Regions from separate parts of the Streptomyces sp. NPDC030798 genome, predicted to be linked through region 1. Evidence: riboswitches for the same ligand, from Rfam matches in the RefSeq annotation. Region 1 holds a riboswitch; each other region holds the start of a gene.
What was found. Region 1 has a riboswitch for cyclic di-AMP ahead of ACZ404_RS22825 (M23 family metallopeptidase). Riboswitches for the same ligand answer to the same signal wherever they lie in the genome.
Positions count from the first base shown of each region.

Region 2: another riboswitch for cyclic di-AMP. It lies ahead of ACZ404_RS21935 (C40 family peptidase); the one in region 1 lies ahead of ACZ404_RS22825 (M23 family metallopeptidase).
Region 3: another riboswitch for cyclic di-AMP. It lies ahead of ACZ404_RS26335 (transglycosylase family protein); the one in region 1 lies ahead of ACZ404_RS22825 (M23 family metallopeptidase).
Region 4: another riboswitch for cyclic di-AMP. It lies ahead of ACZ404_RS33605 (transglycosylase SLT domain-containing protein); the one in region 1 lies ahead of ACZ404_RS22825 (M23 family metallopeptidase).

Region 1 is NZ_JBVIDR010000010.1:20,181-24,385, reverse strand. It holds gene ACZ404_RS22835 (dihydrofolate reductase family protein) at 1-1,106, shown strand, start outside; tRNA gene ACZ404_RS22830 (tRNA-Met) at 1,173-1,246, shown strand; cyclic di-AMP (ydaO/yuaA leader) riboswitch at 1,572-1,738, shown strand; gene ACZ404_RS22825 (M23 family metallopeptidase) at 1,748-2,782, shown strand; gene ACZ404_RS22820 (aldo/keto reductase) at 2,926-3,873, shown strand; gene ACZ404_RS22815 (PrsW family intramembrane metalloprotease) at 3,931-4,205, opposite strand, start outside.
Region 2 is NZ_JBVIDR010000009.1:191,898-196,102, reverse strand. It holds gene pcrA (DNA helicase PcrA) at 1-1,773, opposite strand, end outside; cyclic di-AMP (ydaO/yuaA leader) riboswitch at 2,037-2,206, shown strand; gene ACZ404_RS21935 (C40 family peptidase) at 2,214-3,470, shown strand; gene ACZ404_RS21930 (tellurite resistance/C4-dicarboxylate transporter family protein) at 3,551-4,205, shown strand, end outside.
Region 3 is NZ_JBVIDR010000012.1:102,054-106,258, forward strand. It holds gene eno (phosphopyruvate hydratase) at 1-636, opposite strand, end outside; gene ACZ404_RS26335 (transglycosylase family protein) at 914-1,588, opposite strand; cyclic di-AMP (ydaO/yuaA leader) riboswitch at 1,593-1,762, opposite strand; gene ACZ404_RS26340 (transglycosylase family protein) at 1,939-2,979, opposite strand; gene ACZ404_RS26345 (cytochrome P450 family protein) at 3,129-4,205, opposite strand, start outside.
Region 4 is NZ_JBVIDR010000019.1:128,885-133,089, forward strand. It holds gene ACZ404_RS33595 (FAD-dependent oxidoreductase) at 1-774, shown strand, start outside; gene ACZ404_RS33600 (HAD family hydrolase) at 977-1,789, shown strand; gene ACZ404_RS33605 (transglycosylase SLT domain-containing protein) at 1,877-2,365, opposite strand; cyclic di-AMP (ydaO/yuaA leader) riboswitch at 2,369-2,548, opposite strand; gene ACZ404_RS33610 (polyprenyl synthetase family protein) at 3,075-4,085, shown strand.

The DNA of each region.
Region 1 (4,205 bases):
CCGCCGTCTCCCTCGACGGCTACCTGGACGACACCGGCCCCGACCGGCTCCTGCTCTCCGGCCCGGCCGACTTCGACCGGGTCGACGAGGTGCGCGCCTCGGTCGACGCCATCCTCATCGGCGCCGGCACCATCCGCGCCGACAACCCCCGCCTCCTGGTCAACGCGCCCGAGCGTCGCGCGGCCCGCCGGGCCGAGGGCAGACCCGAGTACCCCCTGAAGGTCACCGTCACCGCATCCGGCGACCTCGACCCGGACGCCCACTTCTGGCACACCGGCGGCGAGAAGCTCGTGTACACCACCGACAAGGGCGCCGACGCCGCCACGCGCACGCTCGGCGGCACCGCCGACGTCGTCTCCCTCGGCCCCGAGCTCGACTGGCGCGCCCTGCTGGAGCACCTGCACGACGTGCGCGGCGTCCGCCGTCTGATGGTCGAGGGCGGCGGCACCGTGCACACCCAGCTCCTCCAGCGGGGCCTCGCCGACGAGCTGCAGCTGGTGCTCGCCCCGCTGTTCGTCGGCGACCCGGCGGCGCCGCGCCTGTTCGGCCCGGGGGCGTACCAGGGCGGCCGGCTCCGCCTCGCCGAGAGCCGCCGGATCGAGGACGTCGTCCTGATGCGCTACGAGCCCACCGCCCCCGGCACCGGCCGCGAGCCCAGCGCCGCCGATCGCCACTGGCTGCGCACCGCCTGCGAGCTGGCCGCTCTGTGCCCGCCGTCGGAGACGGCCTTCAGCGTCGGCGCGGTGGTGGTGGCCGCCGACGGCACCGAGCTGGCCCGCGGCCACTCGCGCGAGGGCGGCGACCCGGTGGTGCACGCCGAGGAGGCGGCCCTCGCCAAGACCGACCCGGCGGACCCGCGCCTGGCCGGCGCGACCGTCTACAGCAGCCTGGAGCCCTGCTCCCGCCGCGCCTCCCGCCCCGCACCCTGCGCCCGTCTGATCGTCGACGCGGGGGTACGGCGGGTGGTCACGGCCTGGCGAGAACCGGACACGTTCGTCACGGCGGCCGACGGAACCGGTGTGCTGGTCGGCGCGGGCGCCGACGTCGTCCTGCTGCCGCAGTTCGAGGACCTGGCGAAGCGGCCGAACGCCCATCTGCTGCCCTGAGCCGTAGGTCACGCACAAGCCGTGTGCTCGGCACCCCGCGCATGGCGTACACTGGAGTCACAACGACGCGGGGTGGAGCAGCTCGGTAGCTCGCTGGGCTCATAACCCAGAGGTCGCAGGTTCAAATCCTGTCCCCGCTACTGAAGGCTCAGGGCCGGGATCCAGCACATGGATCCCGGCCCTGAGCGTTTCCCGGCTCGTGTCCCGACGATGCCCCTTTACTCCTCAGAGTGTTACTACTCAGGGTGATCGGACGGAAGCCCTCCGCATCACGACTGAGTCACCATCAAAACCGGCAGTGACTCCTGAACGTCGGTCAACTAGTCCGGTTTGAGCGGGTCATGGCGTGTACGTCCCGCTGAATCGGCACTAATGATCAAGCGGAACAGCTTGGAATCTCATACGCCGGTCTATTAACGTTCGATAACGCAGCGCGGTCGTCCCAGCCGTCACCCGAGACGGCTCCGTGCGCACGCGCCGAATCCCGCAAGGGAACCGGGGAACCACCACCCTGGGGTGAATCACGCGGATGCCGACGTGAACTCGCAGAGTCCACGCCAGGTATACGCGCGTAGGAGACCTTCCTGCTCCGAACCCGTCAGCTAACCCGGTAGGCGGAGGAAGGAAAGGAGTACGCCCGCGTGGCGTCCAACCGGCCTGCCCCCGAAGCCCCGTTCGTGCCGGCTCAGCGCGAGTTCGACACCTTCGGCTACGGCGACCACCGCCCCGAAGAGGGCCCGTGGGAGGAGTGGAACCCCACCGAGGAGTCCCTCCGCCCGGTCCGTGGCCGCCACCGGGTCGCCCGGCAGCGCGGCGGCGGGCTCGCCCGCAGCTCCACCGTCCTCGGCGTCGGCGTCATAGCGGCGGTCGGCGCGGGTGGCATGGCCAGCGCCAACACCGGCAAGCCTCCGGTGTCCATCTCCATGCCCGACCTGCCCTCCGTCGGCTCCCTGTTCGGCGACGACCACTCCGACGCGCAGGCCACGCAGGCCTCCCTCAGCACCGTCGGCACGACGGCCACCGACAGCGACCAGAACGGCTCCGACGCGGGCGAGGCCCTGCGCAACCGGATCATGGCGCAGGCCGAGCAGCAGCAGAGCAAGGCCGACCTCAAGGCCACCGCGGCCGCCGTCGCCGCCGACCAGAAGCAGGTCATCGCCGCGGCCGCCAAGGCGGAGAAGACGGCCGCCGCCGAGGCGGCCGACGCCAAGGCCGAGGCCGAGGCCGCCGCCAAGAAGAGGGCCGAGGCCGCGCGCCTGGCCGCGCTGGCCAAGCAGTACACGCTGCCGACGTCGTCGTACACGATCACCTCGACCTTCGGCGAGGCCGGCTCGATGTGGTCCTCCGGCTACCACACCGGCCTCGACTTCGCCGCCCCCACCGGCACCCTCATCAAGGCCATCCACAGCGGCACGATCACCGAGGCCGGCTGGGCCGGCTCCTACGGCTACCGCACGATCCTCACCCTCGACGACGGCACCGAGCTGTGGTTCTGCCACCAGTCCTCGATCAACGTCAAGGTCGGCCAGAAGGTGTCCACCGGCGAGGTCATCGGTCGCGTCGGCGCCACCGGCAACGTCACCGGCCCGCACCTGCACCTGGAGGTCCACCCCGGCGGCCAGGCCACCGGCATCGACCCCATGGCCTGGCTGCGCGGCAAGGGCCTCAACCCCTGAGCCCACCCCGCCCCGAAAGTCCCGGCAGCCCTGACGGCATCCCCCCCGACGTCAGGGCTGCCGGTCGTTGTGGCGCATCGTTTTGCACACCGTTCGTACGCATCCCGGAATCCGTGGGGCGCACGTGATCGTTGAACCGACACATGACTGCTTCTCTGCGCAAACTCGGTTCCTCCGACCTCGAGGTCTTCCCGCTGGCCCTCGGCGGCAACGTCTTCGGCTGGACCGCCGACGAGGAGACCTCCTTCGCCGTCCTGGACGCCTACACGGCCGCCGGCGGCAACTTCCTCGACACGGCCGACTCCTACTCGGCGTGGGTCGAGGGCAACCAGGGCGGTGAGTCGGAGACGATCATCGGCAAGTGGGTCAAGGCCCGCGGCAACCGCTCCGACGTCGTCATCGCGACCAAGGTCAGCCAGCACCCGCAGTTCCAGGGCCTGTCCGCCGCGACCATCAAGGCCGCCGCCGACGCCTCGCTGCACCGCCTGGGCACCGACTACATCGACCTCTACTACACCCACTTCGACAAGCCCGAGGTGCCGGTCGAGGAGATCATCGGCGCCCTGGACGAGCTGGTGAAGGCCGGCAAGGTCCGGCACATCGCCGCCTCCAACATCAGCGCCGAGCGCCTCCAGGCCTCGCTCGACTTCTCCGACCGCGAGGGCCTCGCCCGCTACGTCGCGCTCCAGCCCCACTACAACCTGGTCTCCCGGGACACCTACGAGGGCCCGCTGCAGGACCTGGCCGCCCGCGAGGGCCTCTCGGCCGTGCCGTACTTCGCCCTGGCCTCCGGGTTCCTCACCGGCAAGTACCGCCCGGGTACGACGGTCGACAGTGCCCGCGCGGCAGGGGCCGCCAAGCACCTGGAGTCCGAGCGCGGCCAGAAGGTCCTCACCGCCCTGGACGAGATCGCCCGGGCCCACGAGGCCCCCGTCGCCACGGTCGCCCTGGCCTGGCTCGCCGCCCAGCCGACGGTCACGGCCCCGATCTCCTCGGCCCGCACGGTGGACCAGCTCCCGGCGCTGCTGGGCGTGGCACAGCTCCGGCTGACGGACGAGGAGCTGAAGAAGCTCACGGACGCGTCGGCCTGACCCCTCCGTTCGCGACGGCGCACTCCGGCGGCGCCGAACCCGCCGTGCCCCGTGGCTCTACGACCGGTACGGGTTGTAAGCGGGGTACGGCGCCGCCGGGTACCCGTACGGCGTCCAGTACGCCGCCGGCACCCGAACCGGCGCCGGCGCGGACGCCCGGGCCGCGTACTCCAGGGCCGGCCGGGCGACGTCCTTGCGCCTCCACAGCTCGGCGAGCAGCTCCCGCTCCCGTGCGACGAAGTCCGTCCCCGCGCGCCCCCGCCGCCCCCGGTGCCGCAGGAAGGCGAGCGAGGTGGCGTAGGCCTCGTACTGTGCCACCGCCCGTGCCGCCG
Region 2 (4,205 bases), on a different contig from region 1:
CTGGAGGTTCTCGATGCGGGTCTCGTCCTGCGGGTCGGTGGAGTTCTGCAACTCGGCCAGGTAACCGGTGCGTTCGAGTATGGCCTCCAGGACGGTGGCCGGTCCGGCGCCGGACTCCACGATCGTCCGCAGGTCCTCCATCAGCGTGTTGAACCGCTTGACCGCGTTGGTGGAACGCGCGGCCATGCCGTACGCCTCGTCGACCCGCTTCAGGGCCTGCGAGAAGCTGATCTTCTCGCGCTGGGCGAGGGCGTCGATCATCGCCTCGGCGCGGTCGCCGATGCCCCGCTTGGGCACGTTGAGGATGCGGCGCAGCGGCACCGAGTCCTCCGGGTTGGCCAGCACCCTCAGGTAGGCCAGGACGTCCCGGACCTCCTTGCGCTCGTAGAAGCGGACGCCGCCGACGACCTTGTAGGGCAGGCCCACCCGGATGAAGACCTCTTCGAAGACACGGGACTGGGCGTTGGTGCGGTAGAAGACGGCGACGTCGCCCGCCTTGGCCTCGCCCGCGTCCGTGAGGCGGTCTATCTCCTCGGCGACGAACTGGGCCTCGTCGTGCTCGGTGTCCGCCACATAGCCGGTGATGCGGGCGCCTTGGCCGGCGTTGGTCCACAGGTTCTTCGGGCGGCGGGACTCGTTGCGCTCGATGACCGCGTTGGCGGCGGACAGGATGGTCTGCGTGGAACGGTAGTTCTGCTCCAGCAGGATCGTCGTCGCGTTCGGGTAGTCCTCCTCGAACTGGAGGATGTTGCGGATCGTCGCGCCCCGGAAGGCGTAGATCGACTGGTCCGCGTCACCCACGACGCACAGCTCGGCGGGCGGCAGGTCGTACTCACCGGGCGGTACGTCCTCGTCGTACCCGCCCGTGCCCACCAGCTCCCGGACGAGGGCGTACTGGGCGTGGTTGGTGTCCTGGTACTCGTCCACCAGGACGTGCCGGAAGCGTCGGCGGTAGTGCTCGGCGACGTCCGGGAAGGCGCGCAGCAGATTGACCGTCGTCATGATCAGGTCGTCGAAGTCCAGCGCGTTGGCCTCGCGCAGGCGCGACTGGTACAGCGCGTAGGCCTGGGCGAGGGTCTTCTCGAAGCCGTCGGTGGCCTGGGCGGCGAAATCCTCCTCGTCGATCAGCTCGTTCTTCAGGTTGCTGATCTTGGCGCTGAAGGACTTGGGCGGGAAGCGCTTGGGGTCGAGGTCCAAATCGCGGCAGACCAGGGCCATCAGGCGCTTGCTGTCCGCGGCGTCGTAGATCGAGAACGACGACGTGAAACCGAGCTTCTTCGACTCCCGGCGCAGGATGCGCACGCACGCGCTGTGGAACGTCATCACCCACATCGCGTTCGCGCGCGGGCCGACGAGGTGCTCGACGCGCTCCTTCATCTCGCCCGCGGCCTTGTTGGTGAAGGTGATCGCGAGGATCTGACCCGGGTGCACATGCCGCTCGGCGAGCAGGTGGGCGATGCGGTGGGTGAGCACACGGGTCTTGCCGGAGCCGGCACCGGCGACGATGAGCAGGGGGGAGCCGGCGTGGACGACCGCGGCACGCTGGTTGTCGTTCAGCCCCTCCAGCAGCGCCGCCGTGTCGATCGCGGGGCGTGGGGCGCCGTCCCGGTAGTACCCGTCCCGGTCCGGCGGCACGTCGAACTTCCCGCCGAACAGATCGTCCGGAAGCGGCTCCGGAGCATGATCGTCCTCGGGCGGCGGCGGGGGTTCCTCCTCGCGCCCGCGCGGGGGCTGGAGGTCCGCCAGGAAGCTGTCGTCAAAGAGGCTGCTCATCGCTCTCCGAGTCTAGGGCGCCGCACCGACAACCGTTCCGCGACCCGGAAACCCGGCCGATTCCAGGGGCCGGTCGATCGCCTTCGCTTCCGCACCTTCCGGCTGCTCACGCTGCGGAGGCGGTTGCTCACCTGCGTATGAAATACGGCTCCGGTCACGAAAACGTATCGGACATATGCCGCTCCAACCTTCACAGAAGTCACACCAGTTGGCTAGGTTTCCGTCAGGTCGTGCGACCCCTCTCCGGCGAACCTCGCCGGGCCGCACGGCCTCCGCCGAGTCCGGCACGCCCGCAGGCAGCCGGAGCCGGGGACCCACCGATCCTGGGGTGAATCGGCCGACTCCCGCCCGGGACGACGCCGTAGGGCAACCCTTCCGAACCACCCGCCCGAACCCGACAGCTAACCCGGTAGGCGGCCCATTGGAAGGAGTCGCCTCCCTTGGCGTCGCACCGCAAGCCGCGCCCCGGCGGATCCCTCGCACCGGGTCTGCGCACCCCGGCCCTCGCCACCGCCGCGTTCACCTCCGTGGCCGTCCTGTCCCAGACGGCCGAGGCCGCCGTCCCCGCCGGCGACGGCAGGCCCAGCATGGAGGAGATCGAAAAGAAGATCGACGAGCTCTACCGCCGGGCCGACTCGGCGGCGGAGGGGGCCACGACGGCCACGCGCGCGGCGGCTGCCCGCCCGACAGCCCGGCAGCAGGCGCGCACGGAGCCCCCGCGCGAGGAGGGCCCCCGGCGCCCCGGCAGGCGCGCCAAGGCCCGCGAGGGGCTGGCTCCGTTCACCGCCGGCCCGGACCGGGCCGCCTCCCTCCTCGAGGAGTATCCGCAGGACCACTTCGCGCAGAACCGGGTGATGAACCGTCTCGCCTCGCGCGTGAAGGACGCGGCTGAGCGGGGGAAGGGCGTCACCCCCGAGCGCGGGCACGTCCCCGGAGGCGCCGAGACGCCGGCCGCCGACGCGCCGTACGACGTCAGGGCCGCCAAGGCGGTCGTGCAGCGCAAGCTGGTCACCGCGCGGGCTCTGCTGTCCCGTGCGACGGGCCAGGGGACGGCGGCGCGTCCGGTGATGCAGGCGGCGGTGCGCCCGGTGGCGCCGTCGGTGGCCCATGCGGTGGTGCAGCCCGCGTCGGGGCAAGCGGTGACGCGGGGCGTGGCCCATGCCGTGGCACAAGCGCCGTCCGCGCCCCCGGTGACCCGGCCGGCCACGCAACCGCCGTCGGCACAGCCGGCGATCCAAGCCGCCGCACAGCCCGTCGTACCGCCCGCCGCACAGCCCGCCCCGCGACCGGCCGAACGTGGGCGGCACCGGGCGCCCGTGGCGCCGGACGCGGGCGCCGCCACGCGGGCCGAGACGGCGGTCGTCTTCGCCCGCGCCCAGATCGGCAAGCCGTACGTCAGCGGGGCCAGCGGGCCGGGCTCCTACGACTGCGCCGGCCTCACCCAGGCCGCCTGGAAGGCCGCCGGCGTCACGCTGCCGCGCACCGCTCCCGCCCAGGCCGCCGTCGGCACCCCTGTTCCGCTCGCCGACGCGCGCGCGGGCGACCTCGTCTTCTTCCACGACGACCACAGCCACGTGGGCCTGTGCACGGGCGACGGAATGATGATCCACGCCCCGCGCCCCGGCGGGTACGTCAGCGAGGAGTCCGTCCACCACCTGGGCGATTCGGTGATCCGCCGCGTGGTGCGGCCGGCCTGAGCGTCCTTTCGCGGAGTTTTCGTGCTCCACGCGCGCGTGCCCTCCGGGTGAGGGCCGCGCGGCTCCCTAGCATCGGGCGCATGCCCGGCAACTCAGGTCTGCGCACGTGGTGGGCGGGGCGTCCGCCGGCGGCGGGAGCCGTCGTCATGGCGACCGGCATCGTGTCCGTCGGCCTGCAGCTGTCGGGCGCCGAGACGGTGTCCCTGGTCTTCCTGGGCCTCGCCTGCGTCGCCTGGCTGGTACTGGCCGCCGCCTTCGTCGCACGGCTGGTGTGGCGGCGGCAGCGGTGGGAGGCCGAGGCGGAGCGTCCGGGCGGGCTCACCGCCGTCGCCGCGACCACGGTGCTCGGCACGCGGTTCTCGGCGCTCGGTCTGCAGACCCTGGCGGAGGCGTTGCTGGCACTGGCGGCGGTGATCTGGCCGGTCCTGCTGTTCCTCGTGATGCGGCACTGGAGGCCGCGCATGCCGGGAACGGTGTTCCTGTGTTGTGTCGCCACACAAGGGCTCGCGGTCCTGGCGGCCACGCTGGCGGCGGCCGGGTCGTTGCTGTGGCTCGCGCATGCCGCGCTGGTGCTCTTCTGGCTGGGCCTGATCCTCTACGGCCTCGCCTTCGCCCACTTCGATCCGCGCCAGGTGCTCGTGGGGGCCGGGGACCACTGGATCTCGGGCGGGGCGCTCGCCATCTCGGCGCTGGCCGGGGCGAAGCTGCTCGCCGCGGACAGCGCGCGGCTGTACC
Region 3 (4,205 bases), on a different contig from region 1:
CGGGGCGAAACCGCCCTCGTCGCCGAGGCCGGTGGACAGGCCGCGGCCCTTCAGCACCTTCTTGAGGGTGTGGTAGACCTCGGTGCCCCAGCGCAGCGCCTCGGAGAAGGACTCCGCGCCGATCGGGGCGATCATGAACTCCTGGATGTCCACGTTGGAGTCGGCGTGCGAGCCGCCGTTCAGGATGTTCATCATCGGCACCGGCAGCAGGTGCGCGTTCGGGCCGCCCAGGTAGCGGAAGAGGGGGAGGTCGCTGGCCTCGGAGGCGGCGTGGGCGACGGCCAGGGAGACGCCGAGGATGGCGTTGGCGCCGAGGGAGCCCTTGTTGTCGGTGGCGTCCAGGTCGAACATGGCCTGGTCGATCAGGCGCTGCTCGGTGGCGTCGTAGCCGACCAGCTCCGGGCCGATCTGCTCGATGACGGCGAGGACGGCCTTCTCGACACCCTTGCCCTGGTAGCGGTTCGGGTCACCGTCGCGGAGCTCGATGGCCTCGAAGGCGCCCGTGGAGGCGCCGGACGGGACGGCGGCACGCCCGGTGCTGCCGTCGTCGAGGCCGACCTCGACCTCGACCGTGGGGTTGCCTCGGGAGTCCAGGATTTCCCGGGCTACGACGACGTCGATGGACGGCACGAGCATCTCCTTCTTGGATGTGACGCTGAGAGTGCGCGGCTGGTGTGCCGTGCGACTAGAGCCTAACCGTCCCGGGGGCGTCGGCCACCGACCGACCGTCCCGTGGACAGAGAGACCGTACCTATTGTTCCCGGTCGGAACAAAGGGGGGATGCGGGGGTCGCACGGAGGGGCCGCGGGAGGGCCCATGAAGGAACCCGGAAAAAAAGACCCCACCCCGGCGCGTACGGGGGAACACGCGCCGGGGCGGGGAGCCCGTGGGGGACGGGCGGGGCGGCCGCCGCTTACTTCAGGTGCAGCTGCTGGCCGGGGTAGATGAGGTCGGCGTCCTGGACGATGTCCTTGTTCAGCTCGAACAGCTTCTTCCAGCCGCCCTGGACGTGGTGCGCGGCGGCGATGGTGCTGAGCGTGTCACCCTTGACGACCTTGTACTCGCCGTCGCCCTTCTTGACCTTCTTGCCGGTCGGGGTGGTGACGGTCTTGCTGCTGCTCGCGGCCGGGCGCTCGGCGGAGCGGGAGGCGGCCTGCTGGTCGGTGGAGCGGCTGGTGGTGTTCGTCGAGGGAGTGGCGGCCGAGCCGTTGTAGGCGGCGCTCGACAGGCCCTTGCCGCAGACCGGCCAGGCGCCCTTGCCCTGGGCGGCGAGCACCTTCTCGGCGACGGATATCTGCTGGGCCTTGGTGGCCTGGTTGGCCTGGGGGGCGTACTGGGTGCCGCCGTACGCGGCCCAGGTGGAGGCGGAGAACTGCAGACCGCCGTAGTAGCCGTTGCCGGTGTTGATGGACCAGTTGCCGCCGGACTCGCACTGGGCGACCGCGTCCCACTCGGAGGCGGTGGCGGCGGAGGCGTTGCCGGCCGCCATCAGCGGGGCGGCGACGGCGGCGCCGGTGACGCCGGCGAGCGCGATGGCCCGGGTGGCCTTGGACGGACGACGGTGCTTGCCCTTGCCGGTGAACAGCATGGATCGATCCCCTCACCGACGCCTGCGAGGTGAGCTGTCGGGTTCGGGCCGGTTGAGTTGCCCGGCCGTGCCCCTCGTGTGAGGCACGGCTCCACCCCTAGCCGGTCCAGCGTCAACCGCTGGGCCCGGCACCTACCTTGGGTCCCCCGCTCCTGCCTACGGCGCATGATGCGACGACTGTTCCCGGGCGGCCGCTGGCAGGATTCGGCGTTGCGGCTGCCGGGGCTCGTGGTGACGAGCGGTCCTGACCGTAGACACGTGATCGAGGGAATTTCAAAGACGATCAGGGCTTCTGAGACTCATCCCACACTTTCGCCAAATCGGACATCAGGCGCGAATCAGGGCGTCAACTACCTCTGCTTATCGCCCGTTTCGGCACCGACTCGCAGGGTCTGACCGGCACTGATGTGGTTCGGGTCGGTCCCGATGACGCTCTTGTTGGCGTCGTAGAGCGCGCGCCATCCGCCGTCGACGTCAAGGGAGTCCGCGATGGAGGCGAGGGTGTCGCCCTCGCGGACCGTGTAGGCGCTCGCGTCGGTGGCGGCGTGACGGCCGGAGGAGGTGGCATTCTGACCGTTTGTCACGCTTTCGTCCGCACGATCACCCCGGTGACGTCCGCCACTGCTGAGCGCGCCGGTGTCGACGAGACTCCAAGAACCTCCGCTCTGCCATGAATTGTCCGAGTCGTCCGTCGTGGGATCCGTGGCGGCGGACCCGTCGCCCTGCGCGCCCCCGGAGTCGGGCGAGGTGGACTTGTCGGACTTGTGGGCGTCTGCCCCCTTGCCGGAACTCGAGTCCTTGGTGGAGCCGGAGTCCTTGCTCGCACCCGGGGACGGCGTGGTGGCCGTGTCCGAGGAGGAGTCGGACGAGGAGGACGAATCCGGCAGGCCGGACGAGTCGGAACTGTCGGTCGAACCGCCCGCGGTGCCGGAGTCGGAGTCCTGTCCGCCCGCATGCGAGGAGTCGGAACCGGAGTCCGAGCCGCCGAGGCCGGTGTCGACGTCCACGGAACCGGAGTTGGAGGTGAGGCCGGCGGTCAGGGCGCAGGTGGCCCAGGGGGTGGTGCCCCGGTCGGCCAGGATCTTCTCGGCGATGGAGATCTGCTGCGAACGGCTGGCCAGGTCGGCGGTGTCGGCGTACTGGGTGCCGCCGTACTTGTCCCAGTCGTCCTGCGATATCTGCAGGCCGCCGTAGTAGCCGTTGCCGGTGTCGGCGCTCCAGGAGCCGCCGCTCTCGCACTCGGCCACCTTGTCCCACGTGGTGCCGTCGGCCGCGTTGGCGCTCGCGGCGCCGAGCAGCGGGATGGCGATGGCGGAGCCGGTCACTCCCGCCGCGACGAGGAGGGCCGGGGCCTGACGGGGGCGACGGTGACGACCGTTCCCGGAGAGCATGCGGAAGCCTTTCGTGCGACAGCAGGAGCGGCGCGGCGGGAGACGCTCGCCGCCACGCTGATGGGTGAACGTATCCGCAGACGATCACTTGTCACAAGTTAATGCCGCGCAGATCACGTGAAGATCACAGAGTTGAACGTCTTTCATGTTTACGGTTGTACGGTCTTCCCGGCGGCCGGGGTGAACTCCACCGGGAGCGTGCGCAGGCCGCGCATGATGAGCCCGCCGCGCCACCGCAGCTCCGCCGGATCGGCCGCGAGCCGCAGGTCCGGGAGCCGGGTCAGGAGGGTGGCGAGCGCGGTCTGGCCCTCCAGGCGGGCGAGCGGGGCGCCGAGACAGTAGTGGATGCCGTGGCCGTAGCCGAGGTGCTGGTTGTCCCGGCGGGCGAGGTCCAGGAGGTCCGGGTCGGCGAACCGCTCCGGGTCCCGGTCGGCGGCGGCCAGGACGACGAGGACGGGGTCGCCGGGCGCGATGTCCTGTCCGCCGATGCTGAGCGGCCGGGTGGCGAACCGCCAGGTGGCCAGCTCCACCGGGCCGTCGTAGCGCAGGAGTTCCTCGACGCCGGTCTCCAGCAGGCCCGTCTCCCCGGCGGCCAGGGACTGCTGCAGCCGGCGCCGCTGCCCGGGATGGGTGAGCAGGGCGTAGGTGCCGTTGCCGATGAGGTTGACCGTCGTCTCGAACCCGGCGAACAGCAGGATGAACGCCATCGCCGCGGCCTCGTTCTCGGTGAGGTGCTCACCGTGGTCGGAGGCGCGGATGAGACCCGAGATGAGGTCCTCGCCGGGGGCGGGCTCGGCGGGCAGGGCCCGGCGCTTCCTGTGGATCAGCTCGGCCAGGTAGCCGCGCATCTTCTTCACCGAGCGGGCGACCCCGCCCCGGGGGCCACCGCCGTGCCGGATCATCATGCCCGCCCAGTCCCGGAAGTCGTCCTGGTCCTCGCGCGGGACGCCGAGCATGTCGCAGATGGCGTAGATGGGCAGCGGGAAGGCGAATTCGTGGATGAGGTCGGCGCGACCCCTCGCCGCGAACCCGTCGATGAGGCCGTCGGCCAGCTCCTGCACGCGCGGCGCGAACTCGGCGACCCGGCGGGGCGTGAACGCCTTGCTCACCAGCCGCCTGAGCCGGGTGTGGTCCGGCGGGTCGATGTTGAGCAGATGGGTCATCAGCTCGGCCTTGCGCTCGCCCGGAATGCCCGTCTTGCCCTTGGCGTGCGCGGGCTCGTCGTG
Region 4 (4,205 bases), on a different contig from region 1:
GGGCTCGCGCACCTCCCGGCGGAGCTGGCCGGGGCGGCTGCCGACGGGCCCACGCCCACGGGCCCGGTCTCCCACAGCTCCCAGCACCACGACCTCACCCGCTTCGCCGGCAAGGAGCTGATCGTCGTCGGGGCCGGCCAGTCCGCGCTGGAGACCGCGGCCCTCGCGGCCGAGGCCGGCGCCCAGGTGCGCGTCGTCTCGCGCGGCCGCGGCCGGGTCGCCTTCGGGGCGCCGCCCTGGGACCAGCCGAAGCTCCGCCCCGAGTCGCCCTTCGGCCGCGCCTGGTCGCTGTGGGCGCTGAGCTACTACGCCGACCCCTACCGCTTCCTGCCCGAACCGGCCCGGCACTACCTGGTCCGCCGGGTCCTCGGCCCGCTGGGCGCCTGGTGGCTGCGCGACCGCTTCGAGGGCACGGTCCAGGTCCACGAGGTGGAGCGGGTGCTCGGCGCCGAGGTCGCCGACGGCGCCCCGGCCCTCACCGTCCGCACCCACGGGGGCCGCACCGAGCGGCTCACGGCGGACCACGTCATCGCCGCCACCGGCTACCACGTGAACATCGCCGCGATGGACTTCCTCGGCCACGAGCTGCGCACCCGGCTCGCGGTGAGCAGGGGCGCTCCCCGGCTCGGCGCCGGATACGTCTCCTCCGTGCCCGGCCTGTACTTCACCGGACTGCCGGCCGCGTCCTCCTACGGCCCGGTGATGCGCTTCGTCTGCGGCACGGAGTTCGCCTCCCCGCGGCTGGCCAAGCACCTGGCGGCCGCACACGGCTGAGCCCCGCGGCGGGCGGCCGAAGCCCTTTCCGGTACGGCCGCCCGCGCACGGCCGCCCGCGCGCAACCGAGGCGGCGTGGCCGGAATTCCCTGCCGGGGTACTGCCATCAAGGGGCCGGCGCACCCCACTTGGGCCCTGTCAGCACACAAGTCCGGGAAGAGCGGGGTGAGTCGGCGGGGCCTGCTCTCCGTATTCTCTGATCATGGCCGCACCTCCCGCATACGCACTCATCGCCACCGACCTGGACGGGACGCTGCTGCGCGGCGACGACACCGTCTCCGACCGGTCGCGCGCCGCCCTCGAGCAGGCGGCGCGGGCCGGGGCCCGGCACCTGGTGGTCACGGGCCGGCCGGCCCCGCGGGTGCAGCCCCTGCTGGAAAGCCTCGGCTGCACGGGCCTGGCGGTGTGCGGGCAGGGCGCGCAGGTCTACGACGCCGGCGCCGACCGCCTGCTGTGGTCGGTCCGGCTGGACCGGGAACTGGCCGAGACCGCGCTCGGCAAGATCGAGGCCGAGGTGGGGCAGGTGTACGCGGCCGTCGACCAGGACGGTGTGGACGGGCTCACGCTCATCGAACCGGGCTACCGGATGCCCCACCCGACCCTGCCCGCCGTGCGGGTCGACCGTCGCGCGGAGCTGTGGGGCGCGCCGATCAGCAAGGTGTTGCTGCGCCATCACACCCTCTCCGACGACGCGTTGGCGGCGGTCGCCCGCGCGGTGGTGGGCTCCCTGGCGACCGTGACGATGTCGGGGCCGGGGACGGTGGAGCTCCAGCCGTGCGGGGTGACCAAGGCCACGGGGCTGGCGCTGGCCGCCGAGCACCTCGGCATCGCCCCCGGGCGGGCCCTCGCCTTCGGCGACATGCCCAACGACATCCCGATGTTCCACTGGGCCGCGCACGGCGTCGCCATGGCCAACGCCCACCCCGAACTCCAGGCGGTCGCCGACGAGATCACGGCAACGAACGAGGACGACGGCATCGCCGTCGTCCTCGAAAGACTGTTCCCGACCGGTTGACCGAACCATCGACCGACTGACCGGAATATCAGTAGCAGCCCGCCACGGGCGCTCGGAGCCCCACTGTCGGGGGCCCGTCGGCCCCGGTCAGTAGGCGCCGAACACGTTGTCGATCGACCCGTAGCGCGCGGCCGCGTAGTTGCAGGCGGCGGTGATGTTCGCGACCGGGTCGTAGATGTCGTACGACGTTCCGGCCACGTGGTACGTGTTGAACGTGGGGTCGATGACCTGCAGCAGGCCCTTGGACGGGATGCCCTTGGCCGCGTTGGAGTCCCACAGGTTGATGGCGTTGGGGTTGCCGGAGGACTCGCGGATGATGTTGCGGTAGATGCCGTGGTAGGTGCCCGGGATGTGCTTCTCGGCCATGATCGCGAGGGACTCGCGGATCCAGCCGTCCAGGTTGTTCGGGTATCCGGCCGGGGTCGTGGAGGCCGTCGTGGCGGCCGGGGTGGCCGCGGAGGCGCTGGTCGCACCGATGAGCGGGAGGGCGAGCACGGCGGCGCCGGTGCCGGCGACGGCGAGCGTGCGCAGCAGGCGGTGGGTGCGGGCGCGGCGGGGCTGAGCGGCAGCAGGCATGGCGAAGTTCCTCTCCGTCGCCTGCGAGGTGAGCTGTCGGGTTCGGGCGGGGAGGTGCCCGGCCGTGCCCCCGTAAGGAGGCACGACTTCACCCCTAGCCGTTCCGGTACGGCGTGTGCCGGCCGGTCCGGCGGCTTACCTGGGTCCCCCGCTCCTGCCGTACGGATGAGTCCGTCGATGGGTGATGCCAGACGCGGCAGGATTCGGCGTCCGTCTGGCGTGGCGGGAACGTATGCGAGAGCACATGTCCGGAACAAGTACTGGATTCACACAACGCGCTACTTGACCTTGGTCTGAGGCATTTGAGGCACTTGATCCTTTGCGGTTGCCAAGGCTCAACTCGCCGACGCCACAAGGTGAAGAACGTGTGAGGAGGGGTCGGACGCACCGACGGGTCCGCGTGACCCACTTCACGAAATGGCAAATTACTCTAAATCAGACATGGGCGATTTGCGTTTCGGCTCGCCGGGGTGGAGTCGCAGGTCGGCCGGCCTTCGGGTGTGCCTTGTGGCGTTGTGCTAAGTCGGTAAATATGTGTTCATACCGTCCGATCAAAAACATAACGGTCGTGATCCGATACCGCCCAGGCTGGACCGGTGGGCGCTATCGGTGATCGAAACAGGACCGGATACGCTGACTTGAGTGATGGCAGCGACCTATCGACAAACCGTGTAATCGCCAGCAGACACCAGCAGACAGGAGACCCCTCGTGACCGTCGTCGGGCCGTTCGGGCTGAGCGTGCGGGACCAGGCTCTCGAAGCCGATGTCCAGGCCGGATTGACGGCTGTCGAGGAAGGCTTGCTCGAGGCCACCAAGAGTGAGGTCCCGTTCATCACGGAGGCCGCACAGCACCTCGTACGGGCGGGCGGGAAGCGGTTCCGGCCGCTGCTCGTGATGCTCGCGGCGCAGTTCGGCGACCCGTACGCGCCGGGGGTCGTCCCTGCCGCGGTGGTCGTGGAGCTCACCCACCTGGCCACGCTGTACCACGACGACGTCATGGACGAGGCCTCCGTGCGGCGCGGCGTGGACAGCGCCAACACCCGCTGGGGCAACTCCGTCGCCGTCCTCACCGGCGACTTCCTCTTCGCGCGCGCCTCCCAGATCCTCGCCGACCTCGGCCCCGAGGCGGTCCGGGTGCAGGCCCTCGCGTTCGAGCGGCTGGTCACCGGGCAGATCCTGGAGACCGCGGGCCCCTCGGACGGCCGCGACCCGGTCGACCACTACCTGGACGTGCTCGGCGGCAAGACCGGCTCCCTGGTGGCGGTCTCCTGCCGGTTCGGCGCGATGATGTCCGGCGCCGACGAGACGGTCGTCGACGTGCTCACCCAGTACGGCGAGCGGCTCGGGGTCGCCTTCCAGCTCGCGGACGACGTTCTGGACATCGCCTCCGACTCCCACGAGTCCGGCAAGACCCCCGGCACCGACCTGCGCGAGGGCATCCCGACGCTGCCCGTGCTGCGGCTGCGCGAGCGGGCCGCCCGCCTGGGCCTGCCCGAGGACGCGGCGCTGTGCGAGCTGCTGGACTCCGACCTCACCGACGACGCCCGGCACGCCGAGGCGCTGGCCGCGCTGCGCGCGCACCCCGCGCTGGAGCAGGCCCGCCGGGACACCGTCCGCTACGTCGAGGAGGCGCGCTCCGCGCTGGCCCCGCTGCCGGAGTGCGACGCCAAGGCGGCACTGCTCGAACTGTGCGACGCGGTGGTGCACCGCGCCGGCTGACGGCCCCGCCCTTCATGGGCGGCATGCCGCGTCCCTCCGTCCCGCGCTGACCGGAGCCCAGAGGCCCCCCACCCGTGGCGTCCCCCCACGACCCCTACGGGTCGGGCGAGGCGTCGGCCC